Regions from separate parts of the Chelatococcus sp. KU-N122 genome, predicted to be linked through region 2. Evidence: predicted binding sites of a transcription regulator. Region 2 holds the regulator's gene; each other region holds the start of a gene.
The links. The regulator PhoB, encoded in region 2, activates phosphate uptake and scavenging genes when phosphate is short. The targets are predictions, from matches to a motif close to TGTCATNNANCTGTCAT.
Positions count from the first base shown of each region.

Region 1: a site for PhoB is predicted at 1,802-1,818, ahead of ACZ5PO_RS18615 (esterase-like activity of phytase family protein). Genes of this name have one in related genera too.
Region 3: a site for PhoB is predicted at 1,899-1,915, ahead of ACZ5PO_RS18590 (HAD-IIA family hydrolase). Genes of this name have one in related genera too.

Region 1 is NZ_AP043981.1:4,133,399-4,143,671, forward strand. Features, by position in the region: gene phnC (phosphonate ABC transporter ATP-binding protein) at 1-700, shown strand, start outside; gene ACZ5PO_RS18610 (phosphodiesterase) at 716-1,510, shown strand; gene ACZ5PO_RS18615 (esterase-like activity of phytase family protein) at 1,950-4,373, shown strand; gene ACZ5PO_RS18620 (aldehyde dehydrogenase (NADP(+))) at 4,563-6,086, opposite strand; gene ACZ5PO_RS18625 (fumarylacetoacetate hydrolase family protein) at 6,098-7,234, opposite strand; gene ACZ5PO_RS18630 (hypothetical protein) at 7,227-7,562, opposite strand; gene ACZ5PO_RS18635 (enoyl-CoA hydratase/isomerase family protein) at 7,565-8,332, opposite strand; gene ACZ5PO_RS18640 (extracellular solute-binding protein) at 8,329-9,462, opposite strand; gene ACZ5PO_RS18645 (CaiB/BaiF CoA transferase family protein) at 9,459-10,273, opposite strand, start outside.
Region 2 is NZ_AP043981.1:4,339,165-4,349,437, reverse strand. Features, by position in the region: gene ACZ5PO_RS19585 (lysine--tRNA ligase) at 1-679, shown strand, start outside; gene ACZ5PO_RS19580 (FKBP-type peptidyl-prolyl cis-trans isomerase) at 676-1,098, shown strand; gene ACZ5PO_RS19575 (S24 family peptidase) at 1,159-1,848, opposite strand; gene apaG (Co2+/Mg2+ efflux protein ApaG) at 2,056-2,448, shown strand; gene argE (acetylornithine deacetylase) at 2,456-3,622, shown strand; gene ACZ5PO_RS19560 (Hsp33 family molecular chaperone) at 3,664-4,716, opposite strand; gene argF (ornithine carbamoyltransferase) at 4,713-5,660, opposite strand; gene ACZ5PO_RS19550 (acetylornithine transaminase) at 5,684-6,886, opposite strand; gene ACZ5PO_RS19545 (GcrA family cell cycle regulator) at 7,540-8,067, shown strand; gene phoB (phosphate regulon transcriptional regulator PhoB) at 8,300-8,998, opposite strand; gene phoU (phosphate signaling complex protein PhoU) at 9,014-9,730, opposite strand; gene pstB (phosphate ABC transporter ATP-binding protein PstB) at 9,969-10,273, opposite strand, start outside.
Region 3 is NZ_AP043981.1:4,123,091-4,133,363, reverse strand. Features, by position in the region: gene phnC (phosphonate ABC transporter ATP-binding protein) at 1-63, opposite strand, end outside; gene phnE (phosphonate ABC transporter, permease protein PhnE) at 60-902, opposite strand; gene ACZ5PO_RS18595 (phosphate/phosphite/phosphonate ABC transporter substrate-binding protein) at 959-1,819, opposite strand; gene ACZ5PO_RS18590 (HAD-IIA family hydrolase) at 2,022-2,798, shown strand; gene ACZ5PO_RS18585 (MurR/RpiR family transcriptional regulator) at 2,819-3,649, opposite strand; gene ACZ5PO_RS18580 (PaaI family thioesterase) at 4,249-4,731, opposite strand; gene ACZ5PO_RS18575 (winged helix-turn-helix domain-containing protein) at 4,900-6,069, shown strand; gene ACZ5PO_RS18570 (PRC-barrel domain-containing protein) at 6,253-6,636, shown strand; gene ACZ5PO_RS18565 (hypothetical protein) at 6,752-7,081, shown strand; gene ACZ5PO_RS18560 (hypothetical protein) at 7,137-7,379, opposite strand; gene ACZ5PO_RS18555 (PDR/VanB family oxidoreductase) at 7,415-8,353, opposite strand; gene ACZ5PO_RS18550 (alpha/beta fold hydrolase) at 8,340-9,362, opposite strand; gene glnT (type III glutamate--ammonia ligase) at 9,371-10,273, opposite strand, start outside.

The DNA.
Region 1 (10,273 bases), 210 kb from region 2:
GGCGATCGCGCTCGACCGTGTCAGCTTTCGCATCAACCCCGGCGAGTTCGTCGCCCTGCTCGGTCCCAGCGGCGCCGGCAAATCGACCATCTTCCGCTGCATCTCGCGCCTTGCCGATGTCGATGGCGGTCGCGTGACCGTGCTGGGTCACGATGTCGGAGGTCTCGATCGCAATGCGCTGCGCGAGCATCGTCGTGCCATCGGCCTCATCTTTCAGCAGTTCAACCTGATCATGCGCCTCAATGCGCTCGACAACACGCTCGCGGGCCGCCTCGGCCATGCGCCGACCTGGCGTGTGCTCCTGCGGCATTTCTCATCCGAGGATCGGCACATCGCGCTGGCGGCGCTGGATCGTGTCGGGCTCCTCGAAAAGGCCTATCAGCGGGCGGATTCGCTCTCGGGCGGCCAGCAGCAGCGCGTGGCGATCGCCCGCGTGCTGGCCCAGCAGAGCCGGCTCGTTCTTGCTGACGAGCCGGTGGCCAGTCTCGATCCGGCGTCGGCCTCCAATGTGCTCACCGTGCTTCGCGAGATCGCTCGCGAACGGGACATCGCCGTGCTGTGCAGCCTGCACCAGACGGATCTGGCCCTGCGCTTTGCCGATCGTATCGTGGCGATGCGCCAGGGGCGCCTCGTGCTGGACGAGCGGGCGGCCAACCTCACCGCCGGGCAGCTCGACGGCATCTATGCGGACGAGAGCTGACGGGACGACGGGCCCATGCTGATCGCCCAATTGTCGGACTTCCATTTCTCGCGGGCGCCATTGTTCGGCGCTCGCGTGGACGTGGCGGCGATGGCGCGGCGGGTGGTCGACGCCGTGCTGGGCCTTCCGACGCCGCCCGACGCGGTGATCATGACCGGCGACCTCGCCGAGCACGGATTGTCCGACGAATACGAGGCGCTCCTGACGGAGCTTGCCCGGCTGCCGATGCCGCTTCTCGCGGTGCCGGGCAATCATGACCGGCGTGAGGCTTTCCGGCAGGCGTGGGCGCGGCGCTACGACGTCCCGGCGCAAGGCCCCCTGCACGTCTCGACGCGAGTCGGCGAAGTGCGCCTGATCGGGCTGGACACGCTGGTGGAGGGGAGCAGCCACGGCCAGCTCGACGAGGCGGGCCTGTCGTTCCTGTCGCGCTCGCTCGAGGAGGACCGGCACGCCTGCACCCTGCTGTTCATGCACCATCCGCCGATCGCGTGCGGCATTCCGGCCATGGATCGCATCCGTCTGCTGGACGGGGCGGCCGCGCTGGAGGAGATTCTGCGCGACCACGAACAGGTGGAGCGCGTTCTGTGCGGCCATGTGCACCGGAGCATCCAGATGCGCTTCGGGACGACCATCTGCGTCGTCGCCCCCTCGGTGGCGCATCAGGTCGCGCCGGACTTCCGCGACACGGGTCGCATGGCTCTCACGCTCGAACCACCGGCGTTTCTGCTGCATTGGATCGCCGGCCGGCAGGTGACGTCTCATCTGCTGCATGTCGAGCCGGCCATCACCTTCTCCAACTCGATGTCTTGAGCGTGATCTTCTCCGGAACGTCTCCGATTTCAAGGATCATCGCCGAGAGCATATCTTGGCCGGTTGAGCCCATCTGGTCGGATTGACCTGTTCCGAGTTCTTGAATCCGGGTGCTTCTTCTTCGGCTGGGCGAGCCCACCCAATCGTGGAACGCCCCCGACCGGCAGCCGGAGCTGGCCGGTTCGCCTTCGAGCCGTCGCCTCGCTCGACGCCGCTTCGCGTTTCTGAACGTTTCTGAACTGTGGCCAGAATGAGACTAGCCCGCCGCAAACTGCCCCGGGCCTCATCTTTTGTCATGGGGCTGTTGCACCTGCCCCCGATCAGTCCCGCATTCCAAGGATGGGGGCTGACGATGTTTTTCCGCGCGCTTCTTTTTGCATCCGCGTCATCGCTTGCAATTCATAGCGTAGCGCAGGCGCAAACCTATACGACGCCGCATGTGGCGACCACCGGCCTGCCCACCTCCATCAATGTCGACGGCATCACCTTCACCAACCAGGGACTGCTCGGCGCCGGCCGCTTTCCGGCGACGGCGCGGGACTTTCTGGGCGACACGCTCGGCTCGTTCTCAGGCCTCGCCATCGACCCCTATTCGTGGCGGATGACGCCCGGCGGCGGTTATACGGCGACCTTGCTCGCCCTTCCCGATCGCGGCCGCAACGATCCGGCCGCCAGCCCGCCTATCTATTCCGACTATGCGGCGCGGCTGTTCAAGTTCCAGATGGCTTTTTCCCCTTACGCCGGGCCCAATCTTCCGGCCGCGACGAGCTCGCAGAGCCAAGTGCAGCTCACACCGAACGGCGGCATGGTCCTCCGTGACGACCAGGGCCGGACCTTCACAGGGGCCGATCCCGGCAGCGGCACCACGCTCCTCTATGGCCGCCCGGCGCCGAGCCCGGCGGCCGGAAGCCTCGGCGCCGGGCGCATCGCCATCGACGCCGAAGCGGTCGCCTTCAAGACCGACCGGTCGTTCTACGTCAGCGACGAATACGGGCCCTCGATCTTCTACTTCGATGCCAACGGCAATCTGAAGGGCTCGATCCCCGTTCCGCCGGCGCTGATCCCGCGCACCGACGGCACCGTGAACTTCAACTCCATCACCGCGCCGACAACGGGGCGTCGCAACAACCAGGGCCTCGAGGCGCTCGCCGTGAGCCCCGACGGCAACAAGCTGATCACCGTCCTGCAGAGCTCGGCCATGCAGGACCTGACCGACTCCCAGCAGCAGACCCGCCTCAACACGCGCATCCTCGTCTATGACATCTCCAGGACCGCGACGCCGACGGCGCCGGTCGAATCCTACGTGCTGCAACTGCCGACCTTCACCCTGAACGGCAACGGCGGCCCCGCGAACCGGACGGCGGCGCAGAGCGAGATGGTGGCGCTCAACGACCGGCAGTTCCTCGTGCTGGCGCGTGACGGCACGGGGCAGGGCGCGGCCCCCGGCACGCCGATCATGACCAAGTCGGTCTATCTCGTCGATGTGAGCCAGGCTTCGAACATCGCGGGCTCGTCCGCGGAAACCTCGCCCTCAGGCCAGATCGCGACGGCCGGCAAGCTCAATCCCGCCATCACGCCGGCCCGCTCGGTCGAGCTCGTCAACATGGTCAACTCGACCCAGCTGGCGCGCTTCGGCCTCGGCCTCAACAATGGCGCGCCGGGGCAAGGCCCGCAGTCGAGCCTGACGATTTCGGAGAAGTGGGAGGGCATGGCGCTGGTGCCGACCCTGGTCGAGGGCCGGCCGAACGACTTCTTCCTGTTCGTCTCCAACGACAACGACTTCCTGACGACCAACGGCTCCATGCAGGGCCAGCCCTACAATTCGGGCCAGAACAACGACAACATGGTGCTCGTCTACAAGCTCACGTTGCCGACCGCCGTCGACCCGCTGTTCCTCAAGTCGATGCGCGAGACCGCTCCGCTCATCCTCGCGCGCCTCAACGCCGGCGCCCTGGGCCTGGGCCAGAGCGCCGCCGCGTCCGTCGCCGACCAGCTGCGGGCGATCCGTCGGGCGGAGGGCTCGGCCTGGGCGAGCCAGGGCCTGTCGGCGTGGGTCGGGGGCCGAGCGGAGTTCGGCGCCGGCCTGATCCAGCCCGAAACGATCGGCGCCGACAGGACGCTGTTCGGCGGCACCGTGGGCCTCGACTACGGCTGGAACGAGTTCCGCGCGGGCGTGGCGGCGACGGTCCAGGGCGGCCAGCTCGGTGATGGCGCGCGCGGCCAATACGACATCTCGGCGTCGATCGCCCCGTCGCTCTACGCCGGCTACTTCGGCGATCCGTTCTATATCTACGCGTCGGTCAGCGCGGCGCCGAACGTGAAGTTCTCCGACATCCGCCGTTTCGGCGCTTACGACCTGGTCGGCGTCGGCCGCACCAACGTGGACGCCTATGCCATCGATGCGGAGGCCGGCTATAAGCTGAAGCTGGGCGCGCTGCGGCTGACCCCGTTCGTCGGCCTGACCTATGCAACGGCCAACGTCCGCGGCTTCACCGAGTTCGGCGCCGCCGGCGGCAACGTGACCTATCCGAGCCATTGGGCAAACGCCACGACGCTGCGTGTCGGTGGCGAGGTCGCAACCACGTTCAACGGGCTCACGCCGTCGCTGCGGGTCGCCTACAACCATCTGGTGAATGGCGACACCAAGCTGGCGTCGGTGAGCCTTGCCGGCGTGTTGAGCCCGATGGCGACGCAGACCGTGGCCGTGCCCGGCTTCGACACCAGCTCGGTGGCGATCGGCGTTGGCCTGCAAGGCGACATCTCGCCGAGCATCGGCTGGCGTGTCGGCTACGACGCCAACATCGCGACCAAAGGCGGCGACGTCGCCCACGTCGTCACGGCCGGCCTGCGCATCGGCTTCTGAGCCTGCACGTCGGGCGCTCTGGGCCCGCCCTCCGTCGAGGGCGGGCCATCCCGCGGGATGACGGGCAAGCTGACGTTCTCCGCAGCGCTTCCCGACCGGGCGGAGCTGCCGATCGCAAAGCGCTCCAGATTCAAAAGGTTATGAGCATTTTTCCGCCATTGGATGGATCGCCATCCAATGGCGAAAGCTCTAGCCCAGCGCCTCCGGAAGCAAGCCCCTGGGCATGTTCTGATAACAGACCGGGCGCAGGAAGCGCCGGATCGACAGCGTGCCCACCGACGTCGCGCCGAAGTTGGTCGACGCCGGGTAGGGGCCGCCGTGCACCATGGCGTCGGCCACCTCGACCCCCGTCGGGAAGCCGTTGGCCAGCACGCGGCCGGCCTTGCGCTCGAGGATCGGCAGCAGCTGACGGCCAAGCGGGACATCGCCGTCGTCCAGCTGCAAGGTGCAGGTGAGCTGCCCCTCGATCGACTCGGCCAGCGCGACCATCTCCTCGGCATCCGCGACCGTCACGATCAGGCCGAGAGGACCGAAGACCTCTTCGCCCAGATGCCGGTCCGCCAACCAGGCGGCCCCGGTGGTGCGGAACAGGCTGGGCTTGGCACTGCGCTGGTCGCTCGCGCCTGCCAGCAGCGTCTCGACCGAATTGGCGGTGGTGAACCGGTCGCGCCCCTGCCGGTAGGCTGCGGCAATCCCGTCGGTCAGCATGGTCTGCGCATCGACCGTGCGAAGCGCCGCGGCCGCGGTCGCGGCAAAGTGCTCCGCATCGTCCCCGGCCGACAGGACGGCGATGCCGGGATTGGTGCAGAACTGGCCCGCGCCGAGCGTCAGCGATGCGGCCCAGTCGCGGGCGATGGGCTCGGCTCGTGAGGCTGCGGCCTCGGGCAGAACAAAGACCGGGTTGACCGAGCCGAGCTCTCCGAAGAAGGGAATAGGCTCCGGCCGCGCCGCGCACAGGTCGAACAGCGCGCGCCCGCCGCCGAGCGACCCCGTGAAGCCCACCGCCTTGATTGCCGGATGGGTCACCAGCGCCTCGCCCACCCTGCGGTCGCCCCCCTGGATGAGGCTGAACACGCCGTGCGGCACGCCGCTGCGGGCGATCGCGGCGTCGATCGCCTCGGCCACGATCTCACCCGTGCCGGGATGGGCGGAATGCCCCTTCACCACGACGGGGCAGCCCGCCGCCAGAGCTGCCGCCGTGTCCCCGCCGGCGACCGAGAAGGCCAGCGGGAAGTTCGATGCGCCGAAGACGGCGACCGGCCCGATCGGGCGCTGCACCATGACGAGCTCGGGCCGCGGAGCGGGCTTGCGGTCGGGCAGCGCCCAATCGTGACGGCGGTCGAGATAGTCGCCCCTGCGGATATGGTCGGCGAACAGCCGCAGCTGGCCGGTGGTCCGTCCGCGCTCGCCCTCGAGACGGCCCTGCGGAAGCCCGGTCTCCTGCGTGCCGATCTCGGTGATCTCAGCCCCGCGAGCCTCGATTTCGTCGGCGATGGCGTCGAGGAAGCGCGCACGCTCTTCGCGCGAGGTGGCAGCATAGGCGGGGAACGCCGTAGCGGCTGCGCGACAGGCCTGATCGACCAGCTCCGGGGTGCCCGCGGAGAATTGCCGGACAGGGCCATGCGCCGGGCTCGAGGGAAAGGTTCGGGCGGCGCCGACGCGCGCGCCGGCGATGAAATGCTTGCCGTGCAGGGACAGAGTGGCGTGGGTCATGGCGATCATCCTCAGATCAGGCCGCGGCCGGCAAGGTTGGTCATCAGCGCGCGGATGCCGAATTCCCAAGGCGGGCATTGGGTGGACAACCGGACGGTATTGACCAGCACGCCGAGACCTGGGGCCGAGATCGTGACCCGATCGCCGCGCTTATGGGTGAAGCCCTCGCCCTTCACGTCGCGATCCTCGGTCGGGGCGAACAGGGTGCCGAGATACAGCATGAGACCGTCGGGATACTGGTGATGACGCCCGACGGTCTGGCGCACCAGATCCTCGGGGTCCCGGCTGATCTCGGCCATCGAGGAATGCCCTCTCAGCTCATAGCCGTCCTCGCCCTCGACGGTCAGCGTCAGCTCCGCACGGCGCACATCGTCCAGCGTGAACCTGTCGTCGAACAGACGGATCATCGGCCCGATCGCAGCCGAGGCATTGTTGTCCTTGGCCTTGGACAGGAGCAGGGCCGAGCGCCCCTCGACGTCACGCAGGTTGACATCGTTGCCCAGCGTGGCACCGACGATCCGCCCGCGCGACGACACGGCCAGCACCACTTCTGGCTCGGGGTTGTTCCAGGTCGAGATCGGATGCAGCCCCACATCGGCGCCGGAACCGACGGCGCTGAGCACCTGCGCCTTGGAAAAGACCTCGGCATCCGGGCCGATGCCCACCTCCAGGTATTGCGACCACATGCCCTCGACGATCAGCGCGTCCTTGACGCGCATTGCCTCGGCGGAGCCGGCCCGAATGTTGCGCAGGGAGTCGCCGATGACGGCCCCGATACGGGCGCGGATCGCCTCGGCCCGCGAGGGGTCCCCACTGGCCTTCTCCTCGATTACTCGTTCCACCATGGAGCGGGCGAAGGTCACGCCGCAGGCCTTGACGGCCTGCAGATCGCAGGGGGCGAGGATATGCCGTACGGCCAGGTCGCCCGGCGTGCCCGCCGCGATCCCGTCGAGCCTGCCGAGGTCACGTCCTGGTGCGTTTCGCACGAAACCGGCGGGATCATCCGTCTCGCAGATTTCGGAGACGGTCGCGGCCCCCTTGCAGGTGATGTCGATCACCCGGCCGTCGCGCAGGGTGACCACGGCGGGGCCCGAGACCTCGGGCAGCCAGACGCGGCCGAGCCACAGGCCCGAAAGATCGTCAATCATGCTGCAACCTCCCCATCTTCGTTGGTCGATGGCCGCTGCCGGCTAGAGCATTTCGCCATTGGATGGACCCATCCAATGGCAGAGAAATGCTCATAACCTTTTGAATCTGGAGCGCTTCTTTTGCGATCGGGTGAGTCCACCCAATCGCGAAATGCTCCAGAGCGTGATCCCAAGAAGTGGACACCGGTTTTTGGACAAGATCATGCTCAAAACAAAGATTCGGAGCGGGGCGATCCGACGATAAATCATCCCGCTCCAGGTACGGACGATGCGTTTCATCCAGCCCGGCGCACCGGCGGAGCCGGAGCATGCGAAGATCGACGCTCATGCTCAACGCCTCCGAAAGACGGGGGGCCGCTTCGCGCCGAAGGCGGCACGGCCCTCATGGGCATCTTCGGTCGCAAAGCAGATCGTCTGCAGGTCGCGCTCATAGGCGATGGCCTGCTCCAGCGGCATGTTGAAGGCGGCAGCCAGATTGGCCTTGGCGGTCTCGGCCGCGATCGGCGCGCGATCGGCGATCTGGGCGGCTATCTCGACGGCACGAGCGCGCAACGCATCCGGCGCGGTCACTTCGCTGACCAGCCCCCACGACAGGGCCTTGGCCGCGTCGATGGCCTCGCCGGTCATCACCATCAGCGCGGCATTCGACGGGCCGATGGAATGCGCGAGCAGCGCCGTCATGCCGCCGCCGCCGATCCAGCCGAGCTTGATCTCGGGAGCGGCCATGCGGGCCGTGTCCGCGGCGAGGCGAATGTCGCAGGTGAGCGCCATCTCCAGCCCGCCGCCGAAGGCGTAGCCGTTGATCGCGGCGATGGAGGGCTTCAGCAGGGCGCGCACGGCATCGCAATATTCGGTGCGATTGCGGAAGTCCCAAGGGGTCGCATAGGTCTCCAGCAGGGAGATGTCCGAGCCCGCGCAGAAGGCCTTGCCGGTGCCGGTCAGCACCACGGTCCGCACCGTATCGTCGTCGTTGCAGCGCGCGACGGCCTCGACCATCAGCTCGGCCATCTCCGGTGTCATGGCGTTCAGCTTGTCGGGGCGGTTGTAGGTGATGATGCCGACACGGCCTTCGATTTCGAATGTCAGCGGTGCGCTCATGCCCCTGCCTCCTGTGCGGCGCGGTGCGATGCCCGGACCATCTCCTCCAGCCGTCTTGCCAGGGCTGCGGGCGCCGTCCGGGCGGCGAAACCGTCACGGAGCGCAGCCGAGGCCGCGCTCTGGAAGGCGATGTAGCCGTCATGCCGCGGCCGGATCGATGCGGCTTCCAGCGTTGCGGCCGTATTCTGGAAGAAGCCCCCCGTGGCCGCATTCACGGCCGGGTCGAGCCAGGCCTCGCGCGTGCCGGGCTGGCCCTCGTTCTGCGGGATGAAGCCCCGTTGGGCCTCAGCACTCATCAGCCACAGAAGGTGGGCGCGCAGCTCGTCGTTCACTTGGCAGCGTGTCGAGACCGCGATGCCCGTTCCGCCGAGGATCGAGCCCGGCGGCATGCCCGCCGCGATCCGCGGGGCATCCGCGAAGCGAAGCCGCACCGTGCGGGCGGGGGCGGCATAGTTCACGTAGCCATAGATCAGCGGGCAGAGCGCCACGTCGTCGTGGCCGCCCGACATGTGCTCCAGAATGCCGATCGGGTTCAGCTCCGCGACCGACGCCGGGCTGCGGTCGGCCAGATCGGCCAGGATAGCGAGCGCCTGCACGGCGGCCGCCTCCGGCACCCAGACGTTGCCGTCGCGCAGATCCAGCGTGCGGTCGATGGCCTGCGCCACCGACAGGAACGACAGCAGCGCATGCGGCCCGGCGAGCGACAGCGCCACCTTGCCGGTCGTACGCGAGAGGTCGGCGACGTCCGCCCATGTCACCGGGGCCTGGGCGATCAGATCGGATCGGAGCGCCATGACCTGCGTGGCCGCATCGAGCGGGAGCGCCCAGGCGCGGCCGGCCATGACATAGCTCGCCATGCTGGGGCCGATGGCGCGGCCGGCCATGGCCTCGAGGTCGCCGGCCGCAAAGACCTGATCCAGCGGGCGCAGGCAGTCGTGCGACAGCGCCTCGCCCAGATGCGGATGATCGAGCACCACGAGGTCGTAGCGCGCACACAGCACCCCGATCGGGGCGCTTTCAAAGCCCTCGAGCGGCTGCGCCTCCCAATCGATGGGACCGCCGGCCCTGGCCGCGGCCTCGAGCGCGTGACGCCCGCGTGGGTGATCCCACGTCAGCCCGCGGAACCTCATGCCTCGCCCCTGCCCACGGCGCCGGCCGCGATCAGCGCCGCGATCGCTTCGGGGCTGTAGCCGGCGGCTGCGAGCACTTCGTCGGTGTGCTGGCCGGTCAGCGGCGCGCCATAGCGCAGCTCGGACGGCGTCTTCGAGAACTTGATGGGAAAGCCCGGCGTCTTCACACGGCCTTCGGTCGGGTGCTCGTAGTCGATGAAGGTACCGTTGTGGATCACCTGCGGGTCGGCCACCAGGTCGGCATAGCCATAGACCGGCGCGACCCAGATGCCCTCGGCCTCGAGCCGGGCCAGCGCCTCGTCGCGGCTGTATTTGCCCACCGCCTCGCGCACCAGCGCGAAGGTGGCGTCCCGATCCTCCCAGCCCGCCTTCATCTCGTCGAGCCCCTCGAAGCGGGGCTCGTCGAGCGCGCGGGCGAGGCCGGGGAAGTTCGGCATGGCCAGCGCGATGTAGCCGTCCTTCGCCGCAAAGATCCCGTAGGGCGAGCGGATATAGACATGGGCGTGCGGTTCGGCGCTGCGGGTCTGGGGCTTGCCGCCCACGGTGAAGACCGACAGCTCCTGCATCTGGATGGTGGCGATGGCGTCGAGCATGTTGACCTCGACCTTCTGGCCCTCGCCCGTGCGCTCGCGGTGCAGAAGGGCGGCCAGCGCGCCCTCGAACGCCGTATAGGCGGTGATCGCATCCACCAGGTACTGGCCGGCCGGCTGGGGCGGCTCACCCTCGCGGCCGGTCGACATCATCGCCCCCGACATGGCCTGCAGCAGCAGATCCTGCCCGGGACGCCTGGCGCTCGGTCCGTCCTCGCCAT
Region 2 (10,273 bases):
GGATGCCAAGCAGCGGTTGTCGAACCCGGTGTGGCACATCCACGCCGGCAACCCGCCCGCCCCCGAGGTGCTGACCCATCCCGATGCGGCCGGGCGCGGCGCCAAGCCGGCACAGATCTCGTTCTCGCTGCTGCTCAATCTGGCCACGGTCGCCAACGCGGAAAGCAAGGAGGGGCTCTGGGCCTTCCTGAGGCGCTACGCACCGGATGCCACCCCCCAGACCCACCCGCGGCTCGACACGCTGGTGGGCTACGCGGTCCGCTACTTCCAGGACTTCGTGAAGCCGGCCAAAGCCTACCGGCCGGCAGACGACCAGGAGCGGCGCGCGCTCGAACAGCTCGCGGACAAGCTCGCCGGGCTGCCGGCCGACGCCAGCGCCGAGGCGATCCAGGATGTCGTCTACGACGTCGGCCGCACGGTGCCGCGTTACCAGGACTTCAAGGCCAAGGGCGCGACGCAGGAGCGGCCGGGCGTGTCGAACGCCTGGTTCAACGCCCTCTATCAGATCCTGCTCGGCGAGGAGCGCGGGCCGCGTTTCGGCTCCTTCGCCGCCATTCTCGGGCTCGCCGAAACCCGTGCGCTCATCGCCCAGGGCCTGTCCGGCGGACTGATCGCCGCGCACGGCGCCTTTCTGGCCGGCCGCGCCGGCTCCCCTGCCCAGAAGGAAACACGGCAATGAAACGCCACCTGTTCACCCTCGTCGCAACCGCTTTCATGGCAATGACAATGACCGCATCGGCGCAGACCTACGTCACCACCCCCACGGGCCTCAAGTACAAGGACGACGTCGTCGGCACCGGCGCCGAGGCCAAGGCGGGCCAGACCGTCTCCGTGCATTATACCGGCTGGCTCGACGCCGGCGGCAAGCCGGGCGCCAAGTTCGACAGCTCGCGCGACCGCGGCCAACCGTTCTCCTTCTCGCTCGGCAACGGCCAGGTCATCGCCGGCTGGGACAACGGCGTCGCCGGCATGAAGGTGGGCGGCCGGCGCACGCTGGTCATTCCGCCGGACCAGGGCTACGGGGCCCGCGGCGCCGGCGGCGTCATTCCGCCCAATGCCACGCTGATCTTCGACGTGGAGCTTCTCGGCGTCCGCTGAAGCGGAGCCGCCGAGAGCATCGGACCCAAAAAGTGCAAGGCCGGCTTTGGGTCCGATGCTTTAATGCCGCGCCCAGATGATGCGCGCCATCCAGTCGATGTCGTTCAGCGGCAGGATGCGCGCGGGCTGCGCCGGATCGAGCGAGCGGAGCTCCACGGCGAGCGCCGTACGCCTGGCCAGTTCGCTGGCCGCCACTGCGCCGGCCCGCATCCGCACCACCACACGATCGCCCTTGCGCAGGCGCGCGTCCGGCGCGACCACGATGATGTCGCCGTCACGATAGAGCGGCAGCAGCGACGGACCTGACACCTTGAGCCCAAACAGGCGTCCGGACAGCTGGCCTGGGAAGCTGACCTCGTCAAGGCCGGCATCGCGCGGGTAGCCGCCGTCGAAAGCATCGCCAGACGCCATATGGGCCAAGCCCACGAGGGGCACGGCGGGCTGCGGACGCGGCGACGGCACGCGCTGCTTAGATCCGCGCGCCGACCGGGCGCCGTCGGCGGCCGCGTCGTCCGGCGCCCGTCCTGCGACGAGCGCCACGAATTCGTCGAGGCTGGCGCCGGTCGCCTCGAGCACCTTGGCGATCGACTCCGTCGACGGCCAGCGCAGACGCCCGCCCGCCGCCGAGCGCTTCGAGCGATTGAAGGTGGTCGGATCCAGACCCGAGCGCCGCGCGAGCCCCGATGGCGACAGGCCGTAGCGCTCCGCCAGCGCATCGACCGCCCGCCAGATCTGGTCGTGCGACAGCATGATGGACCCACTCCCGGGTTCACGAGCCAAGCGCCTAGGATTTATTACCTTCATCCCGATCTGACAAGCGCGCGGCATGGACCTTGCTCGGCCGCACGCGCACCGATCACGTCATCTTTCGATCGAGCCACCTTCTGCGTTGACGCGGTGCCGCATAACACCCTACGAATCGCTGGCGACGCGTCACCCATGCGATGGAGCCTCGCCATGTACAGGGCAGTGACCCGCGGCATCCAGGTAACCGTCACCCCGCAATTCCTGGAAGAGCAATCGTCGCCCGACCAGGCCCGGTTCTTCTGGGCCTACACGGTCGAGATCGCCAACCTCGGCATCGAAGTGGTGCAGCTGCGAACGCGGCAATGGAAGATCATCGACGGTCGCGGCTCGATGCAGGAGGTGAACGGCCCGGGGGTCGTCGGCGAAGAGCCTCTGATCCTGCCCGGCCACAGCTTCACCTATACAAGCGGCTGCCCGCTCTCGACGCCGGACGGCACCATGAGCGGCCACTATTTCATGGAGAATCGCGAAGGTGAGACCTTCCCCGTCGACATTCCACTGTTTCCGCTCGACAGCCCCTATGTGACCCGTGTCGTTCACTGACACGCCCATGGCCGGCCCGCGCTACACTCCGCTGGCGATGCTCGAGCGGCTGGTCGCGTTCCCCACGGAAAGCGCCACGTCCAACCTGGCCCTGATCGATTTCGTCGAGGATTATCTACGGACGTGGGGCGTCAACGCGATCCGCATCCCCAACGCGACCGGCGACAAGGCGGCGCTCTTCGCCACGATCGGACCGACCGCGGACGGCGGCGTCGTGTTGTCCGGCCACACCGACGTGGTGCCCGTCGCGGGCCAGGTCTGGACGAGCGACCCTTACACGCTCCGGGTCGCCGACGGCAGAGCCTACGGCCGCGGGGCCGTCGACATGAAGGGGTTCGTCGCCACCGCGCTCGCCCTCGTCCCGGATTTTCTGGCGACGCCGCTCACCATCCCGATCCACCTCTTCCTGTCCTATGACGAGGAGATCACCTGCCTCGGCGTGGTCGACGGCATCGCCCGCATGGGCCGGGATCTGCCGACGCCGGGCATGGCGATCGTGGGAGAACCGACCAGCCTGCACGTGACCGACGCGCACAAATCGGTGGTTTCGCTAAGGACCACGGTGGTCGGCCAGGCTGGCCACTCCTCCCGTCCTGCCCTCGGTGCCAGTGCAGTCATGGCCGCCGGCGAGCTTATCGCGGCGCTGGTGCACATCCAGGAACGGCTGATGGAAGAGGGCGATCCGAGCGGCCGCTTCGATCCGCCCTACAGCACTGTTCACGTGGGCGTGGTGTCCGGCGGCGTGGCGCGCAACATCCTCGCTCCCCAATGCCAGTTCCTGTGGGAGTTTCGCGGCTTGCCCGGACGCACGCACGAGGCGGTGGTGACCGAGCTCGACCGCTTCGCAACCGATGTCGTCCTGAAGCGGATGCGACGCGGCGCGCCCGACGCAACGATCGAAACGATCTGCGAAGTGGCCGTCCCGCACCTTGCGCCTCGGCCGGGCTCGCCGGCGGAGGCACTGGCGTTGCGGCTTGCCGGCAGCAACCGCACCATCACGGTGTCCTACGCGACCGAGGCGGGACACTTCCAGAATGCAGGCATCCCCACGGTCGTCTGCGGACCGGGATCGATCGACCAGGCCCACCAGGCGGACGAGTTCATCACGCTGGCGGATCTGAACGCGGGGGAGCTGTTCCTGCGCCGGCTGGCCGACGAGATCAGCCGGCAGTGACGCTGGGCCGGAAGAACCGGCCCAGCCGTCAAAGGTCCGTCTCAGCGCGAGGCAGCGCTGACCTCGCGCTCGACCTCGACCGGATCGAGATCGTAGTGGCGTGAGCAAAATTCGCAGGTCACGCCGATGCGGCCGTCGTCACCCACCATGTCGCGCCGCTCCTGCTGGCTGAAGCGCGTGAGCATGCCCATGATGCGCTCGCGCGAGCATTGGCACGCCTCATGGACGTTCTGGGCCGTGAACACGCGGACCCCGCGCTCGTGGAACAGGCGGAACAGCAGGCCCTCGCTCGACACCGTCGGATCGATCAGCTCGTGATCCTCGGTCGTCTCGACCAAGAGCCGCGCCTCGGTCCAGGCATCGTCCTCCTCGTCCAGCATCGCGTCTTCGCCGCCCGCACCGGGCGGCGCATCGCCCGGCGGCAGGTCGGCGCGGCGCAGCTGGTCCTCCGCCTTGGGCATGAACTGCACCATCAGGCCGCCGGCACGGAAATGGCCGCCATCTTCGCCGGGCACCATTTCTTCACCGACCGCCAGGCGAATGCGGGTCGGGATCTGCTCCGACTGGCTGAAGTAGTGGTGGGCCGCGTCCTCGAGGTTCTGGCCCTCCAGGGCGACGATGCCCTGATAGCGGCTGGCCTCGCTGCCCTGATCGATGGTCATGGCCAGGTGGCCGTTGCCGAGCAGCGCCCCCGTATCGAGCGCATGATCCGCCGTCGCCTGCTCCAACCGCCCGGCGTCGAAGCGGGCGCAGGCCCGCACGCGGTCCGGTGCATCGAAATCGACGACGATCATGTCGATCGGACCGTCGGACCGGGTTTGCAGCTGGAAGCGGCCCTCGAGCTTGAGCGAGGCGCCGAGCAGGACGGTGAGTGCCGTGGCCTCGCCCAGCACGCGCGAGACCGGCGGAGGGTACTTGTGACGGCCGAGGATCCGGTCAACGGCCATACCGAGCTTCACGACGCGCCCGCGCACGTCGAGCCCTTCGATGGCGAACGGCAGGACACGGTCGTCGCCGGCATGGGCCTCGTCGTTCCCGAGCCTCGCCGGCGCGTCCGATCCCTCCGACACGGACGGGCGGTTGCCGCCGCTCATCCCTCGACGGCCCCCAGGCACCAGGCCAGGATGCCCTTCTGGGCGTGCAGCCGGTTCTCGGCCTCGTCGAAGACCACCGACTGGCTGCCGTCCATCACCTCGTCGGTCACCTCCTCGCCGCGATGGGCGGGCAGGCAGTGCATGAAGATGGCGCCCTCGGCCGCCGAGGCCATGAGCTTGGCATTGACCTGGTAGGGCCTGAGCAAATTGTGCCGGCGGCCTTCGTCTTCGTCGCCCATCGACACCCAGCAGTCGGTGACGACGGCCTCGGCGCCCTTTACGGCCTCGAACGGATCGGTCGTCAGCGAGACGCGCCCATCGGCCAGGGCCAGCAGCTCGTCGCTCGGCCTGAGCTCGGGCGGCGTGGCGATGGCGAGCTCGAAATCGAACCGTGCGGCGGCCTGAATCCACGAGGCCAACACATTGTTGGCATCACCCGACCAGGCCACCTTGCGGCCTTCGATCCGCCCCCGGTGCTCCTCGAACGTCAGCACGTCGGCCATGATCTGGCAGGGATGCGAGCACTTGGTGAGCCCGTTGATCACCGGCACGGTGGCGTGCCGGGCCAGCTCCAGCATGGCATCGTGGTCGAGGATGCGGATCATCATGGCGTCCACGTAGCGTGACATGACCCGCGCGGTATCGGCGATCGATTCCCCCCGCCCGAGCTGCATCTCCGCCCCTGTCAGCATGATGGCGTCGCCGCCGAGCTCGCGCATGGCGAGATCGAACGACACACGCGTGCGGGTCGACGGCTTGTCGAAGATCATGGCCAGCGTCTTGCCCACCAGCGGCCGGCTCAGCGGCGGCTCGCCTTTGCGACGGCTGGCCTTGAGGCGCGCGCTGGCGTCGAGCACGACCCGCAGTTCCGCGCCGGTGAAATCGGCGAGGTCCAGGAAGTGACGAGCCTGCTCGCCGGCGTACCGGGCGCCGCCCCCGTTCATGACGGCCTTCTTGCTGGGGCTCATCAGGCTGCTCCCCGCCTCTCGCCCCGCAGGTCCGTCTCGAGCTGCCGCGCCGCGGCCGCGATCCGCTCGATCCCATCGGCGACCTCGGCCTCGCCGATGATGAGCGGCGGCAGCAGACGGACGGTGTTCTCGCCCGCGCCGATCAGCAGCAGATGCTGCTTCTGCGCCGCCGCGATGAAATCCGTGTTGGGAACGTTCATCTTCAGTCCGAGCATGAGGCCCTCGCCGCGCACCTCGACGATGAGCGACGAGAAGCGGTCCTTGATCTCCGCGAGCCGCTGCTTCAGCAGCAGGCCCATGGCGCGCACGTGCTCCAGAAAGCCCGGCGCCAGGATCACGTCGAGCACCGCGTTGCCGACCGCCATGGCCAGGGGATTGCCGCCGAAGGTGGTGCCGTGCACGCCAGCGGTCATCCCCTTGCCCGCCTCTTCGGTCGACAGGCAGGCACCGAGCGGGAAGCCGCCGCCGATGCCCTTGGCGATGCCCATGATGTCCGGCGCGACGCCGGACCATTCGTAGGCGAAGAGCTTGCCCGTCCGGCCCACGCCGGTCTGCACCTCGTCGAAGATCAGCAGCAGCCCATGCTGGTCGCACAGGGCGCGCAGCGCCTTCAGCTTGGCCGGATCGACCACGCGGACGCCGCCCTCGCCCTGGATCGGCTCGATCAGGATGGCCGCCGTCTCCGGCCCGATCGCGGCCTTGAGCGCGTCGTCATCGGTCAGCGGCACCTGATCGAAGCCGTCGACCTTGGGGCCGAAACCCTCCAGGTATTTGGCCTGACCGCCGGCCGCTATGGTGGCCAGCGTGCGGCCGTGGAACGCCCCCTCGAAGGTGATGATGCGGTAGCGCCCGGGCTCGCCGTTGGCCGCATGATACTTGCGCGCCATCTTGATGGCGCATTCCAGCGCCTCGGCGCCCGAATTGGTGAAGAACACGCGGTCGGCGAAGGTGGCGTCCACCAGCCGCTGCGCCAGGCGCTCGCCCTCGGGGATCCGATACAAGTTCGACGTATGCCAGACCTTGGTGGCCTGGGTGGTCAGCGCCTCGACCAGGTGAGGATGGGCATGACCAAGCGAGTTCACCGCAACGCCGGCGCCGAAGTCGAGATATCGTTCGCCGTCACGCGTGACGAGCCACAAGCCCTCTCCCCGGTCGAATTGCAGATCGGCGCGCGCAAAGGTCGGCAGAAGCGGCGAGGTCACGGGTCGGATCTCCTCATGCGGGATCACTTCGGTTCAATCGGCTGATGTTCGCAAGAGCCGATCCGCATGTCGAAGCCGCCGTCCGCGGCTGGGTGGCGGCTCCCGCCCGGATGGCGTCATCCGGGCGCATGGACGCTCCAGCACATCGAATCTGGAGTGCTTCGTCCCGGCCGCGTGGCCCCACGCAAACGGCAAGCGCTCCGCAGCGGCGTGAATTCGGACGGCCTTGCGGCCAGCGAAATCCCCAAAAATCAAAGTGCCGCCCAGCGGGGGGCGGCACTACCTCTATTCTAGGGACCCGGCTCCGGCTGTCAATTTCAAAGCGTACATTGGTACGGCGAGCGGCTTTTGCAACGCGCCTCGATTTTATGCACAGGTTCGGACGGCGGCGATTTCGATTGTTGCTGCAATAGCGACATTGGCGGCGCAAAACGGGCGCATTCGGACTCGGTTTCGTCACCTTCCTGGGGAAAACATCCACCGCACCGGGGCCGGTCTTGGCGCAGACTTGCGTCATCTTGTATGGTCCTGCGTGTGAACCACGACATGTCGTGGGTAAACCGGTCATTGGTGATGGTCCCGCTGCGCTGCGACGAGGAGCGTGCGCAATCGCGGAGGGATTCCCAATGGCGGCGCTGAGCACGGAGGGGCGGATGAACGATCCTGGAAACATCTGGAGCGATGACCGCGTCGAGCTGCTGAAGCGGCTATGGGCCGAGGGGTTGAGCGCCAGCCAGATCGCAACGGCCATGGGTGGCATCACGCGCAACGCGGTGATCGGCAAGGTCCATCGCCTGGGCCTCTCGGGACGGGCGAAGGCGCCGGCGTCCGGCACGCCCAAGCCCCGCAAGAGCGTGGGGACGCCCCCCCGCCCCGCCGTAGCGACAGCGCGGCCGACCCATGGCCCGGCCGTCCAGGGCAATACCGTGCTCGCCGTCAGCATGCGTATCGAGCCCGACGAGTACGCGCCGCCGGCCGCCCGGACGCTGCCCGATGTCGTGGTGCCGATGTCCGAGCGCGTGACGATCACGGAGCTGCGCGAGAACATGTGCCGCTGGCCGCTGGGAGATCCGACGTCGGCCGAGTTCCGCTTCTGCGGCAATCGCACGACCCCCGGGCAGCCCTACTGCAGCCACCACGCCCGCATCGCCTATCAGCCGCCCGAGCGGCGCAGGCGCTAGAGCTAGAGCATTTCGCCATTGGATGAGATCATCCAATGGCAGAGAAATGCTCATAACGTTTTGAATCTGGAGCATGTCTACCCGATCAGATGAGCCCATCTGATCGGGTAGACGCACGTCAACTTGTCGAATCTGAAGTGCGCTTCCCCGCTGTCATGAGGGGGGCTCGCCCGTGGTCATGACGGCGACAGACGGGCAGAGACGGGGCGCGACATCGGCGCCCCGCACAACCTCAATCCCGCGCAAAGGTCTCGTCGAAGGCGTAGCCGGCGCCGCGTACGGTGCGGATCGGATCGGGCTTGCGGGGCCGGTTGATCGCCTTGCGCAGGCGGCCGACATGCACGTCCACGGTCCGCTCGTCGATGTAGACGTCGTGGCCCCACACGCCGTCGAGCAGCTGTTCGCGGGAGAACACCCGTCCGGGGCTCTGCATCAGAAATTCGAGCAGGCGAAACTCCGTCGGCCCGAGGTGCAGCTCGCGGCTCGAACGCCGCACCCGCCTCGTCTCGCGATCGAGCTCGATGTCGCCGGCCGTCAGCAGGTTGGCGACGTGGGACGGCTTGGCACGCCGCAGCAACGCCCGCACGCGCGCCAGCAATTCCGGCACCGAAAACGGCTTGACGACGTAGTCGTCGGCCCCGGTCGCCAGGCCGCGGACACGCTCGGCTTCCTCGCCACGCGCGGTCAGCATGATGACCGGCAGCCGCTCCGTTTCCTGTCGGGAGCGTATGCGCCGGCACAGCTCGATGCCGGACAAGCCCGGCAACATCCAATCGAGCAGCACGAGATCGGGCACCAGCTCCCGCAGCCTGATCTCGGCATCGTCGCCCCGGGACACCGTGTCGACGTCATAGCCTTCCGCCTCGAGATTGTACCTCAGCAGCAGGCTCAACGGCTCCTCGTCCTCGACGATCAGAATGCGTGTCCCCATCCCCCCACCATTCCGTTAGCTCTTCGTCGCGTCGATCGTCGTGAAGCTCGACTTGTCGGCCTTGGGGCGTTCCGGGCCCAGAGGCTCGCCGGTAACGAGGTAGTTGATGGTTTCAGCGATATTGGTCGTATGATCGCCAATGCGCTCGATGTTCTTGGCGCAGAACAACAGATGCGCGCAGAAGCCGATGTTGCGCGGGTCTTCCATCATGTAAGTCAACAGCTCGCGGAACAGCGAGGTGTAGAGCGCATCGATGTCGCCGTCCCGGTTCCAGACCTCGAGGGCGACGTTGGCGTCGTGCTGGGTGTAGCCGTCGAGCACGTCCTTGAGCTGCTCCTGCACCAGATCGCTCATGTGCTGCACGCCCACGACGATCTTCGGCGGCTGGAACTGGCTGCCGATGGCCACCGCGCGCTTGGCGATGTTCTTGGCGAGATCGCCAATCCGCTCGATGTCGCCGGCGACACGGATGGCGGAGATGATCTCGCGCAGGTCGACGGCCATCGGCTGGCGCCGCGCAATGGTCAGGACCGCACGTTCCTCCACCTCGCGCTGGAGATTGTCCAGACGGATGTCGGCCGCGATGATCGACTGCGCCAACTCGGTGTCCCGGCGTACGAGCGCCCGCGTCGCGTCGTCCAACATCTTTTCGGCAAAGCCGCCCATCTCCACCACGGTGCTCCGCAGCGAAGACAGCTCGGTGTCGAAGGCGGAGACGGTATGCTCGGTCATCGCACTCTGCTCCTGGTTCGTTCAAGCATGGTGCTGATTGGTCAAAGGCGGCTCGCCAAGACCCACATGCTCTCGGTCTCGATATTCAAATGCCTCCGCCGCGACCGGAACCGGAGGCGCCGTCCCTGGAGCATTTCGCAATTGGATGAGGTCATCCAATTGCAGAAAAATGCTCCAACTCTTTTCACCTGGAGCGCTTCCTTTGCGATTGGGTGGGTCCACCCAACCGCGAAGCGCTCTAGCCGAAGCGCCCGGTGATGTAGTCCTGCGTGCGCGAGTCGGTCGGCGACGTGAAGATCTTCGACGTCGGACCGAACTCGACCAGCTCTCCCAGATACATGAAGGCCGTGTTCTCGGACACGCGCGCCGCCTGCTGCATGTTGTGCGTGACGATGGCGATCGTGTAGTCGCTCTTGAGCTCGTCGATCAGCTCCTCGATCTTGGCCGTCGAGATCGGATCCAGCGCGGAGCACGGCTCGTCGAGCAGGATGACCTCGGGACGGATCGCCACGGTACGGGCGATGCACAGGCGCTGCTGCTGAC
Region 3 (10,273 bases), 220 kb from region 2:
CGCCGGCCGGGCGGTCACGGCGGTTTCGGTCGCCACCGATCGAGCCGGGACTATGACCGTCACGACAATCTCCGACGCAGCCAGGCGCTGAACTGGTCGATGACGGTGACCATGATCAACATGATGACCGTCACGGTCAGCAGCTTGGGAAAATCCAGGAGATCGATCGCCGCCTTGATCTCGATGCCGATGCCGCCGGCTCCGACGATGCCGAGAATGGTGGAGGTGCGGACATTGGCTTCCCAGACGTAGAGCGAGACGGAGGACAGGTTCGGCAGCACCGAAGGGAGCAGCGCATAGGTGACGATCTTGGTGCGGTTAGCGCCGGTCATGGCGGCCGCCTCCAGAGGCGCCTTGGGCATGGTCTCGATCGCCTCGCTGTTCAGCTTGGCGATCACGCCCAGCGAATGCACGATCATGCCGAGCACGCCGGCGAAGGGACCGAGGCCCACCGCCGCCACGAAGAGCAGCGCGAAGACGATGGTGTCCACACCGCGAAAGCAGTTCAGGATCATCCGCACCGGCGCCGCCAGCAAGGGCGAGGGCGTCACGTTGTGCGAGACAAAAATGGACAGCGGAAAGGCGAGCAGCGTGGCAACCGCAGTCGCCACCGTCGCGATGGCGACCGTTTCGGCCGCCCGCAGCCAATAGACGTCGAGGTCATTGAGATAAGGCGGCCACGCCTTCGCGGCCCAGCTGGCAAGACGCGGCAACCCGGCAATCAGCGCCGCGGGATCCACTTCGGCGAGCTTCACGCATAGGCCGAACAGCATGATCAGCACTGCGGCGAGTGCCAGCCGCACCAGCACCGCCGGCGATGTGAACGGAATGCGGGGCTCGACATATCGTCCCGCGCCATCGCGAACCGGCGGGGGCCGCGTAAGTTGCCATATGTTGTGCATCTGATCCCACCCGCTGCACGGCCGGAGCGGCCCGGGCGCTCCAGCCGCCACGCCCGTCAGGCCTTGAGCACGCCGAGATCGCGCCCCATCCGCTCCAGCACCGCATAGGGCTCGTGCGTGGTCGAGCGGAACCCGGTGTAGGGATAGGGCAGCGTCGCGAGCTCGGCGGGCGTCAGTTCGTTGAAGGCGGCCTGAAGCTTGCTGGCCAATTCGTCGTCCATGCTCTTGCGCACGACGATGGGCTCGTTCGGCAGCGGCGCGGACTGCCACACCACCTTGTTGGCGTCGGCGGCCATCAGCCCGTTCTTGATCATGGTGTTGCGATGCGTGTCCCAGCCGGTGGCGAGATCCACCTGGCCATTGATCGTGGCCATCTGCGCGGCGGCGGCCGACGCGCCTTCCGCATACCGCCCGAAATAGGTCTTGGGCTCGATGCCGAGCGAACGGAAATAATGTGTCGGAACCATCCAGCCGGTGGTTGAGCCGGTGTCCAGCATCTGCATGGACATACCCTTGGCGTCTTCTGGGAACTTCTCGATCACCAGATCCCGCCGGGCGACAATCAGGCCGTGATAAGTCGGCTTGCCGTTCACCAGCATGACGTTGATCACGCGCGTACCGGAACTGTTCTTCGCCAGCACATAACCCCAGGGCCCGAGCTGGGCGAGATCCACCTGCTCGCTGCCGATCGCCATGGAAACACCGGCCCAGTCATTGGCCACGGTGAGGTGAAGGTCGGCGCCGATACGCTCGCACACCGAACGATACAGCGGCTCCCATACCTTGCGCGTCTCGGCCTGGGTCGGCTGCGAGGGCGCAAGTGCAACCTTGATGGTCTTGCGTGTCTGGGCGCTCAGGATGGCCGGAGCGCAGAGCATTGCGGAGGCCCCGATGAGAAGGGATCGGCGGTGGATCATGGTTCGTTTCCTTCGTGAAAAACGACTGCCGAGAACGGGTCGAGACGCCATGAAGACCCCGCAGACTTATGGATGCTCAGTGACATGACAATGACACTGAGGTAAACTCAAAAATGTGCATCACGCAATGAAATCGACGACATACTGAATTTACCTCACTCACGTGCCGCTGCTATTGAGCCTGGAGACATGCGAGGACGCGATGCGGCGGACGGTGATGACGGACGACACTGCAGGCCGACTGACGGACCTGGCGCACGCACGCGCCGCGCTTCAGGCCGCCAACGCGGTTCTTTTCGATCTGGACGGGACGCTCATGCGCACGAACGAGGTGATCGACGGTGCGCGGGACATGCTGGCCCGTGTCGGCGAGCGTGCCATGATCCTGTCCAACAACTCCTCGGACACAGAAGAGGAGTTGTCCCGGCACTTGGCCCGCTCCGGTCTCGACGTCGCTCCGGCGCGGATCGTGCTGGCAGGCATGGAAGCGGTCCGCTTCATCGCGTCACGCTGGCCAGGCAGGCGCATCATGATGCTGGCCCGCGAGCCCTTGGTCGCCCTGGCGCGCCGGCTCGGCCTCGTGGTCACCGACGAGGCGCCCGAGGTGGTTTTCGTCGCCCGCACCACGGCGTTCGACTATGCGATGCTGTCCCGAGCGGCCAACGCCGTGCGGTCGGGAGCGTCATTCGTGGTGGCCAACCCGGACCTGCGTCATCCCGGCGCCGGAGGCCGTCTCGTGCCCGAGACCGGCGCGCTTGCTGCGGCGATTGCAGCCGCATCGGGGCGTCAGCCCGCTCACGTCTTCGGCAAACCGCAGGCCGAGCTCTTTCAAGCGGCGCTTGCGCGACTGCGCCTCGCGCCCCATGAGGTCATCATGGTGGGGGACAATCCCGACACCGACGGGGCGGGCGCGCGCCGGCTCGGCATCCCCTGCATTCTTCTCGACGAGCGACTTTCGCTGCGCTCGCTCGTCGCGTGATCTGCGGGCTGCGGCGACGGCTATTTTTCGGTCGTCGGTCGCGTGCGCTTGGTGGCAATGACGTCATACGATTTCTGGATCGCGGCGAGCGATGTCTCCCATCGCGCGAGCGCCAGCCGCGCATAGAGGACATCTATGACAAACAGCTCGGCGATCCGGCTGGACAGCGCTTCCATCCGGTATTTCGTCTCCTGCGCCGCTGTGAACAGCACCACGTCGCAATATTGCTGGAGCGGTGACTTGCCGAAATTGGTGATGCACACCGTGCGCGCCCCCGCCTCCTTCGCGAGACGGGTGGCTTCGAGCGTCTCATGCGTGCGGCCCGAATGCGAGATCGTCACCGTGGCGACATGCGGACCGGTGAAGGCGGCGCTGACGGCCTGGCCATGGGAATCCGTCACCGCCTTGGTGATGAGACCGAGCCTGAGAAAGCGATAGGCCGCGTCCTCGGCAATGGGCGCGGACGTGCCGATGCCGTAGAATTCGATGCGCTGCGCTCCCGCGAGATAAGCCGCCGCGCGGTCGACGTCCGCCGTGTCCAGAACCTTGGCGGTGTCCTCGAGCGCCACCGCATGGCTGGCGGCGAACTTCGCCACGACGTTCGCCGTGCTGTCGCCCGGCACGATAGCCTCGTGCAGCAGGGCCCGCGAGATTGCGATCTCCTGTGCGACCGCGATCTTCAGCTCGGCAAATCCCCGCGCGCCGATCTGCTGGCACAGCCCGATAACCGACCCCTCGCTGGCCTGTACCGCGATCGCGATCTCGCTCGCCGACATTTCCAGCACGCGATGCGGCTGTTCGACCATGAAGCTCGCAATGCGCCGGGCCGTCGGCGGGAGCTCATCGAGCATGGCCTTGAACCGGGCGAGCGGGAATTCCAGCTGGGACATAAGCAACTTCCATAGCGATGGGCACGGCCAACGGATAGCAGATCGTTCCGCCGTCAGCGTTTCGCTTTTCAGCCATCCGCAGATTTCCAGCGCGTTTCGCGCGGACAGCGCAACCCGCCCTCGAGCGGATCGCACCGTCCGACGGCCGGAGGCGAAGCGCCGATCTCTCCAGCGCAAAGACCTCGACGAAGGTGAGCGACCTCCCCTCTCCTCGCGCGCTGGGGCCGCCGGCGTTGCCCGCGCATCTCGAACGTCTTGCTGGCCGTACCCGCCACCATGTCGAGGCGTCGAGCTCGAGCCCCCGGAGCCTATGGCCTCGGACTATAGAAGCATTGGCGCCGAGGGCGTGTTCGCGGCCCCCACGGCGCGATGAGACCACGACGCCTCCCCGCCCGCGCGCAGCGAACGAATTGGGCCCGTGGGCTCAGGCGCTCGGGGGCAGGAACGTCAGATCCACCACACTAAAGCAGGATGATTTTTCTTCGAATCACCCCATTCCAAGTCTTTGTTTTGAGCATGATCTTGTCCAAGAGCCGGTGTCCAATTCTTGGGATCAGGCTCTAACTCTGAAAGATCAGGCATGTCGTCGTGCCGTGGGCGAGCAGTCGGCCGCTCCGATCGGTGATCCGCCCCTCGGCCGTGCCGATGCGTCGGCCGCAGTTCAGGACGACACCCTCGGCCATGATCAGGCCCGTCTCCGGAGTAATGGGGCGGACGAGCGAGATCTTGAACTCGACGGTCGTCTGTCCGACGCCCCGCTCCAGCGTCGACTGGATGGCGAGGCCCATGCAGCTGTCGAGCAGCGTGGCCGCCAGGCCGCCGTGCACCGTGCCGGCCGGATTGAGGTGGGTGCCGTTGGGCTCGGCCGCGACGACGACGCGTCCGCGCGACACCTCGGTGACATCATAGCCCAGCGTCTCGGCGATCGTGTTGAGCGGCAGCGTGCCGTCGACGAGCCCTCCCACGAACTCCAGCCCGCTCATCTCCTTCTGCCGCTCGGCGCTGACGGTCCCATAGATCTTGTTCGCGGTACGGCTCTGCATCGGCTTATCCCGTGGTTTCTGGAGCAACACTCAAGGTGCCGCCCATCATCGCCGCGGCCGGGGCGTTGTCTCGCGGGATCCGGACTCCGTCGCTCGGGAGCCTGCTCATCCTGTTCGGATCTTCTATCGCCAGGGCATAATCAACCCGACGAATCGGAGTTTCGCTCTTTGGCAAAGAGGCCCATTTCGCTCACATCGGCCGAGGCCCGCGCCCTCTGGCTCGGCGCGCAACGTCTCGGCGAGACGGCACCGTTCGGCGACGGGCCGGAGGCCACCCGGCAGGCCGTCGCTCATCTCGGCTATGTGCAGATCGACACAATCAACGTGATCGAGCGCAGCCACCATCACATCCTCTTTACCCGCATTCCGGCTTACGCCCGCACCGACCTGGAACAGGCACAGTCGGTCGACAAGTCGGTTTTCGAGTACTGGGCACACGCGCTCGCCTACATACCGAGCGCCGACTATGGCTTCTTCATGCCGGCCATGGAGCGGTTCCGCGAAGCTCCGCCCAACTGGTTCGATCCCGTCGATGCGGCTGACTACGCGGCCCTGCTGAAGCGCATCCGCAAGGAGGGTGCGCTCTCGATCCGCGATATCGACGACGACGTGCTCGTCGAGAAGACCCATCCGTGGGGCAGCCGGAAGCCGTCGAAGCGCGTGCTCCGCCTCGCCTTCTTCGTCGGCGACCTCACCATCAGCAAGCGCCAGGGCATGCTGAAGAGCTACGAGCTCACCAGCCGGCATTTCGGCTGGCGCCGCCGCCCGAAGCCGGCAAGCGACGAGCAGTTTGCAGGCTATCTGCTGGCGCGGGCACTGCGCTCGCAAGGCATCGTCAGCCTCGATTCCATCTGCTTCGGCAATCTGTCGACGAAGAAGGCGGTGGCCGGCCTGATCGCGACGGCCGTCCGCCGCAAACGGCTCGTGCCCGTGCACGTGGATGGCCGTGATAGCGCGCAGCATTGGACGGCGCCGGAGGCCTTGGACGGCATGGCAGGGGTGGCCGGGATGGAGCCCGGCCCGCTCGTCCACATCCTGTCGCCGTTCGACCCGCTGGTGATCCAGCGCAAGCGCCTCAGCCTGTTCTTCGGCTACGAGCACCGCTTCGAGGCCTACGTGCCGCCCGCCAAACGGGTGCTGGGATATTTCGCCCTGCCCGTGCTGATGGGCGACGAGATCGTCGCCGCGCTCGACCTCAAGACCGACCGCACGGCCCGCAAGCTGCTCATTCAGCAGTGGACCTGGATCGTGGAGGAACGCCCGGAGCTGAAGGCCGCGATCGAGGCGGCCCTGGATCGCTTCGAGCAGTTCCAGTTGGCCGAGCCGCGGTCACTTTGAGGACGCGGCAGCGGCAGCTGCGAACGCCGACATCGCGGCCACCTGTGTCCAGCCGATCGGCAGGCTCGCAACTATGTCGGGCAAGGAACACAGGAACAACGACATCCGGCCCTGGTTGACGTGGTTCAATGGTCGCGCATGCGGGGTGCTGCCCGGCCAGTCAAGCAACCAGGGAGAACTGATATGGCCGAGTACCAACAGGTCGCGACCGACGAAACACGAAGCCTGATCGCCGCCAGCAAGGTCGAGGGTACCAATCTCTACAACAGCCAAGGCGAGAGCATGGGCTCGATCTACGATGTCATGCTCGACAAGCGCTCCGGAAACGTCGCCTACGCGATTGCGTCCATTGGCGGCTTCCTGGGAATGGGCGCCGACTATCATCCGGTGCCGTGGGAAAAGCTTCGGTACGATACACAGCTCGGCGGCTACAGATTGGATGAGACCATCGACCGTCTGAAGGCCGCCCCGACCATACCCGGCGACTACGCATCCGATCCGGACTGGGGGTCGACGGACCTCGGCTGGCGCGGGCGGGTCGATGACTATTATCGTCCCGTCCTCTGAGCCGTCCGCCGCGTCAAAGCCTGGAGCGCTTCTTGTGCGATGGGGCGGGTCCACGCAATCACTCAGCGCTCCAGCCCACCTCGGCTGGGGCCGCGGGAGGCGAGGCTGTCACCAGATGCGTACGTCGATCATCGCAACGATCGCGCTGCTGGGCTGCATCGCAGCCGCCCCCGCACGGGCTCAAGCGCCTCCCGAGGTCGAGGCCTGCCGGCTGGCCGGCCAAGCCGCGCTGAAGAAGCGGTCGCCCAGCCTCGACCAGATTACGGTCGAGCTCGACACGATCGCCGTTTCAAAGGCCGATTCCAAAGTCGGCGACACGCCGATCAAGGGCGTGGTGATGGGAGAGGCCTACCTTCAACGCGACAAGAGCGACAAGCCTGTCCGCTTCGTTTGCCTCCTGGGCAACGACAGCCAGGTCGTGTTCACGTTCTTCACGGAGCAGTGATCCGGCTGCGGTTGGCAGCCAAGCGAGCGGCGGCTACGACGGACCCTGCCATACCTTACTCAGCGGTGAGGGTGAGGCCCACGGCCCTGGCGAGCTTCATGAACGTGATGATGTCGAGGACCTCGCGACGATCGAATATCTCGACGAGCTCGTCGGTCGTGAGTCCCAGGGCCTCGGCTCCCTCCTCGAGACCGTAGGCAATCACGATTGCCCCGAGCGCATCGCAGGCGAAAAAGCCGTCGCCGCTCCGCAGCGCGAGCGAGAGATAGGCCGCACGCGCCTTCTGCCGTTCGGTCATGGCTGGATCGGCGCTTTCTCGCACGGCAGCCTCCGCTACAGGTCGAGGACGAGTTTCGGGCCGTGCACGCGGCCGCAACAGATGATCATCTCGCCCGCCTCCTTCTCGGCCTCGGTGAGGAACGTGTCGCGATGATCCGGCACGCCTTCGAGAACACGCGTCCGGCATGAGCCGCAGTAGCCCTGCGTGCAGGAGAACGCGACCGGCACGAACGCATTCATCAGCACCTCCCCCAGCCGGCACTCAGCAGGAACGTGGAAGGTCTGCCCCGACCGCGCCAGCATGACATCGAAAGCGCGATCATCGCCCACAGGCGCAAGCGGCTCACCGCTGAAACGCTCGAGATGCAGCGTGCGTCCCTCGCGGCCGGCGATCACGGCGGCGGCCTCGATCATCTCCGCCGGTCCGCAGCAATAGATGGCGGCATCGGCCGGAGCGGCGGCAATCGTCGCGGCCAGGTCCATCCGCCCTCTCCGGTCCTTGGGGAAGAGATCGACGCTTTGTCCCTGGGCGAGCCTGTCGACGAAGGCCATGGCGCGGATCGCACGCCCCCCATACGCGAGCGTGTAGCGCCGACTGTCGGCGCCGAGCGTCTCGATCATCGGCAGGAACGGAGTGATGCCGATGCCGCCCGCAATGAACAGGTGGTGCTCCGCCTCCACCATGGGGAATTGGTTCTGCGGCGGGGAAACGGGCAGCCGGTCACCTCGCCGCAGCTGACCATGGATCTCGGACGAGACGCCGCCCTCGCCCATGCGCAACACGGCGATGCGGTAGGAGGTGGGATCGAGAGGGCTGCCGCAGAGCGAATACTTGCGCGTCCGTCCCGAGGGGACGCTCACATCGACGTGCGCGCCGGCCGTCCACGACGGCAACGGCGAGCCGCCGGGATCGGCCAACGTCACGCCCACGACGCCCTCCGCGAGCGGCGTGATCTCCGTGACGGTGAGGGTCAGGGTTTCAGGAGGTGGCATCGATCGCCTCGTCCAGGAGTTCACGGATGGCCGCCTCGACTTGGCGGCTCTCGTTGCGATGGCGCCCCGGCGCTCCTGCGACATGGCCCAGGGACGAATGGATCGGACGCAGCTCCGCCCCCGGCACGGCCGCCACCTCGAGCGCATTTTCGTCCAGGGTGAAGTAGCGATCGGTATCGCAGGGCATGGCGATCACCCTGGCCGTCACGCGCGCGAGCGCCCGGCGCCAGTCGCCCGACATCCCGGGAAGGCACCCGACATCCGCGCTCTGCCAGGTGCGGAGCTTGTGGATCAGGTTCGCCGCGTCCCAGGCGAGATGGTCGTCCTCCCACCATTGGAGCAGCTCCTCCACCGAACCGAAGCCCAGGCTCCGCCAGAGCTCGTCGCGGAAGAACGCCGGCGAATAGGCCCATCCCGCATAGACGCGACCGAAGGCCCGCAGGCCCTCCCGGGGCGGCTGCGCATACGCCCCCGCCGCCCACGCCGGATCGGCCATCAGGGCCGCGCGCACGCCTTCCAGGAAGACATGGTTCTGGGGCCAGCAGCGCGCGGCGCCGCAGACCGGCAGGATCGCACGAACGCGCTCCGGCCAAGCCGATGCCCAGCCCCAGGCCTGGAGCGCGCCCATCGACCAGCCGTAGATCAGCCTCAGCGTCGCGATGCCCAGATGGTCGAGGAGGAGCCTCTGGGCCCGCACGTTGTCGAAGAGCGTGAGCGCGGGGAACGCGGCCCGCTCGACGGGCGTCCGGGCGTGCGACGGGGACGACGCGACACCGTTGCCGAACATGTCGACCGCGACGATGAGGAGGCGGGCGGGGTCGAACGGTCGCCCCGATCCGATCAGGCCATCGAAGGAGCCGCTCGTGCCGGTGAAGTGAGAGCACAGCAGCACGGCATTCCCGCCGGCCTGGTCGATGCGCCCCCAACGGCGAAAGGTCAGCGTCACGTCGATCCTGTCGCCACGTTCGGTGGCGAAGTCGGGGATCGCGAACCGCTCCAGCGTCGTCATCCCCTTGCTCAGAACAGGTGGCTGTAGCGCTCCGTTTCCCACCGGCTGATCGACTGGTGGTACTCGTTCCACTCGTTCGTCTTGTAGGTGACGAACTCGTCGCGCAGCGCCGTTCCGAGCGTCGCCTCGATCAGCGGATCGGCGGCGAAGGCCTGCACGGCTTCGAGCAGCGTCTGCGGCAGAAACGCAATGCCGCGCTTGGCGCGCTCGCCCTCGGAAATCGTATAGAGGTTGTCCTCGTTGGGCAGGCCCGGGTCGATTCCTTCGCGGATCCCTTCGAGGCCGGCGGCAAGCGCCAGCGCGGCAGCCAGATAAGGGTTGACCGCGCCATCGGCATTCCGGCTCTCGCAGCGCCCGCCCCCCTGGGGCACGCGCACGGAGTTGGTCCGGTTGTTGGAGCCGTAGGAGTTGAACACCGGAGCCCACGAAAAGGTGGTCATCGCGCCGCGCCGCACCAGCCGCTTGTAGCTGTTCACGGTCGGCGCGAAAGCCGCACAGAGCCCGCGGCCGTGCTTGAGGATGCCGCCGATGAAGTTGTAGCCGAGCTCCGTCAGCCCGTAGCCGCGCGGATCGTCGGCCGGATCGCACGCAAAAACATTCGCTCCGGTTCCGAGATCGAAGAGCGACATGTTGAAATGCGCGCCGTTGCCGGTCTTGTCGGCGAACGGCTTCGGCATCATCGTTGCGACCAGACCTTCTTCCTTGGCGTAGTGCTTGGCCATCATGCGGAAGAACGTGAGCCGGTCACACGTGGTGAGCGCGTCGGCATAACGAAAATCGAACTCGAACTGCCCGTTCGCGTCCTCGTGGTCGAACGAGTAGAGATCCCAGCCGAGGCCGTTGATACAGCTCGCCATTTTGTCGAGCCAGTGAAAATTGTCGAGGAAGCTCCGCACGTCGTAGCAAGGCTT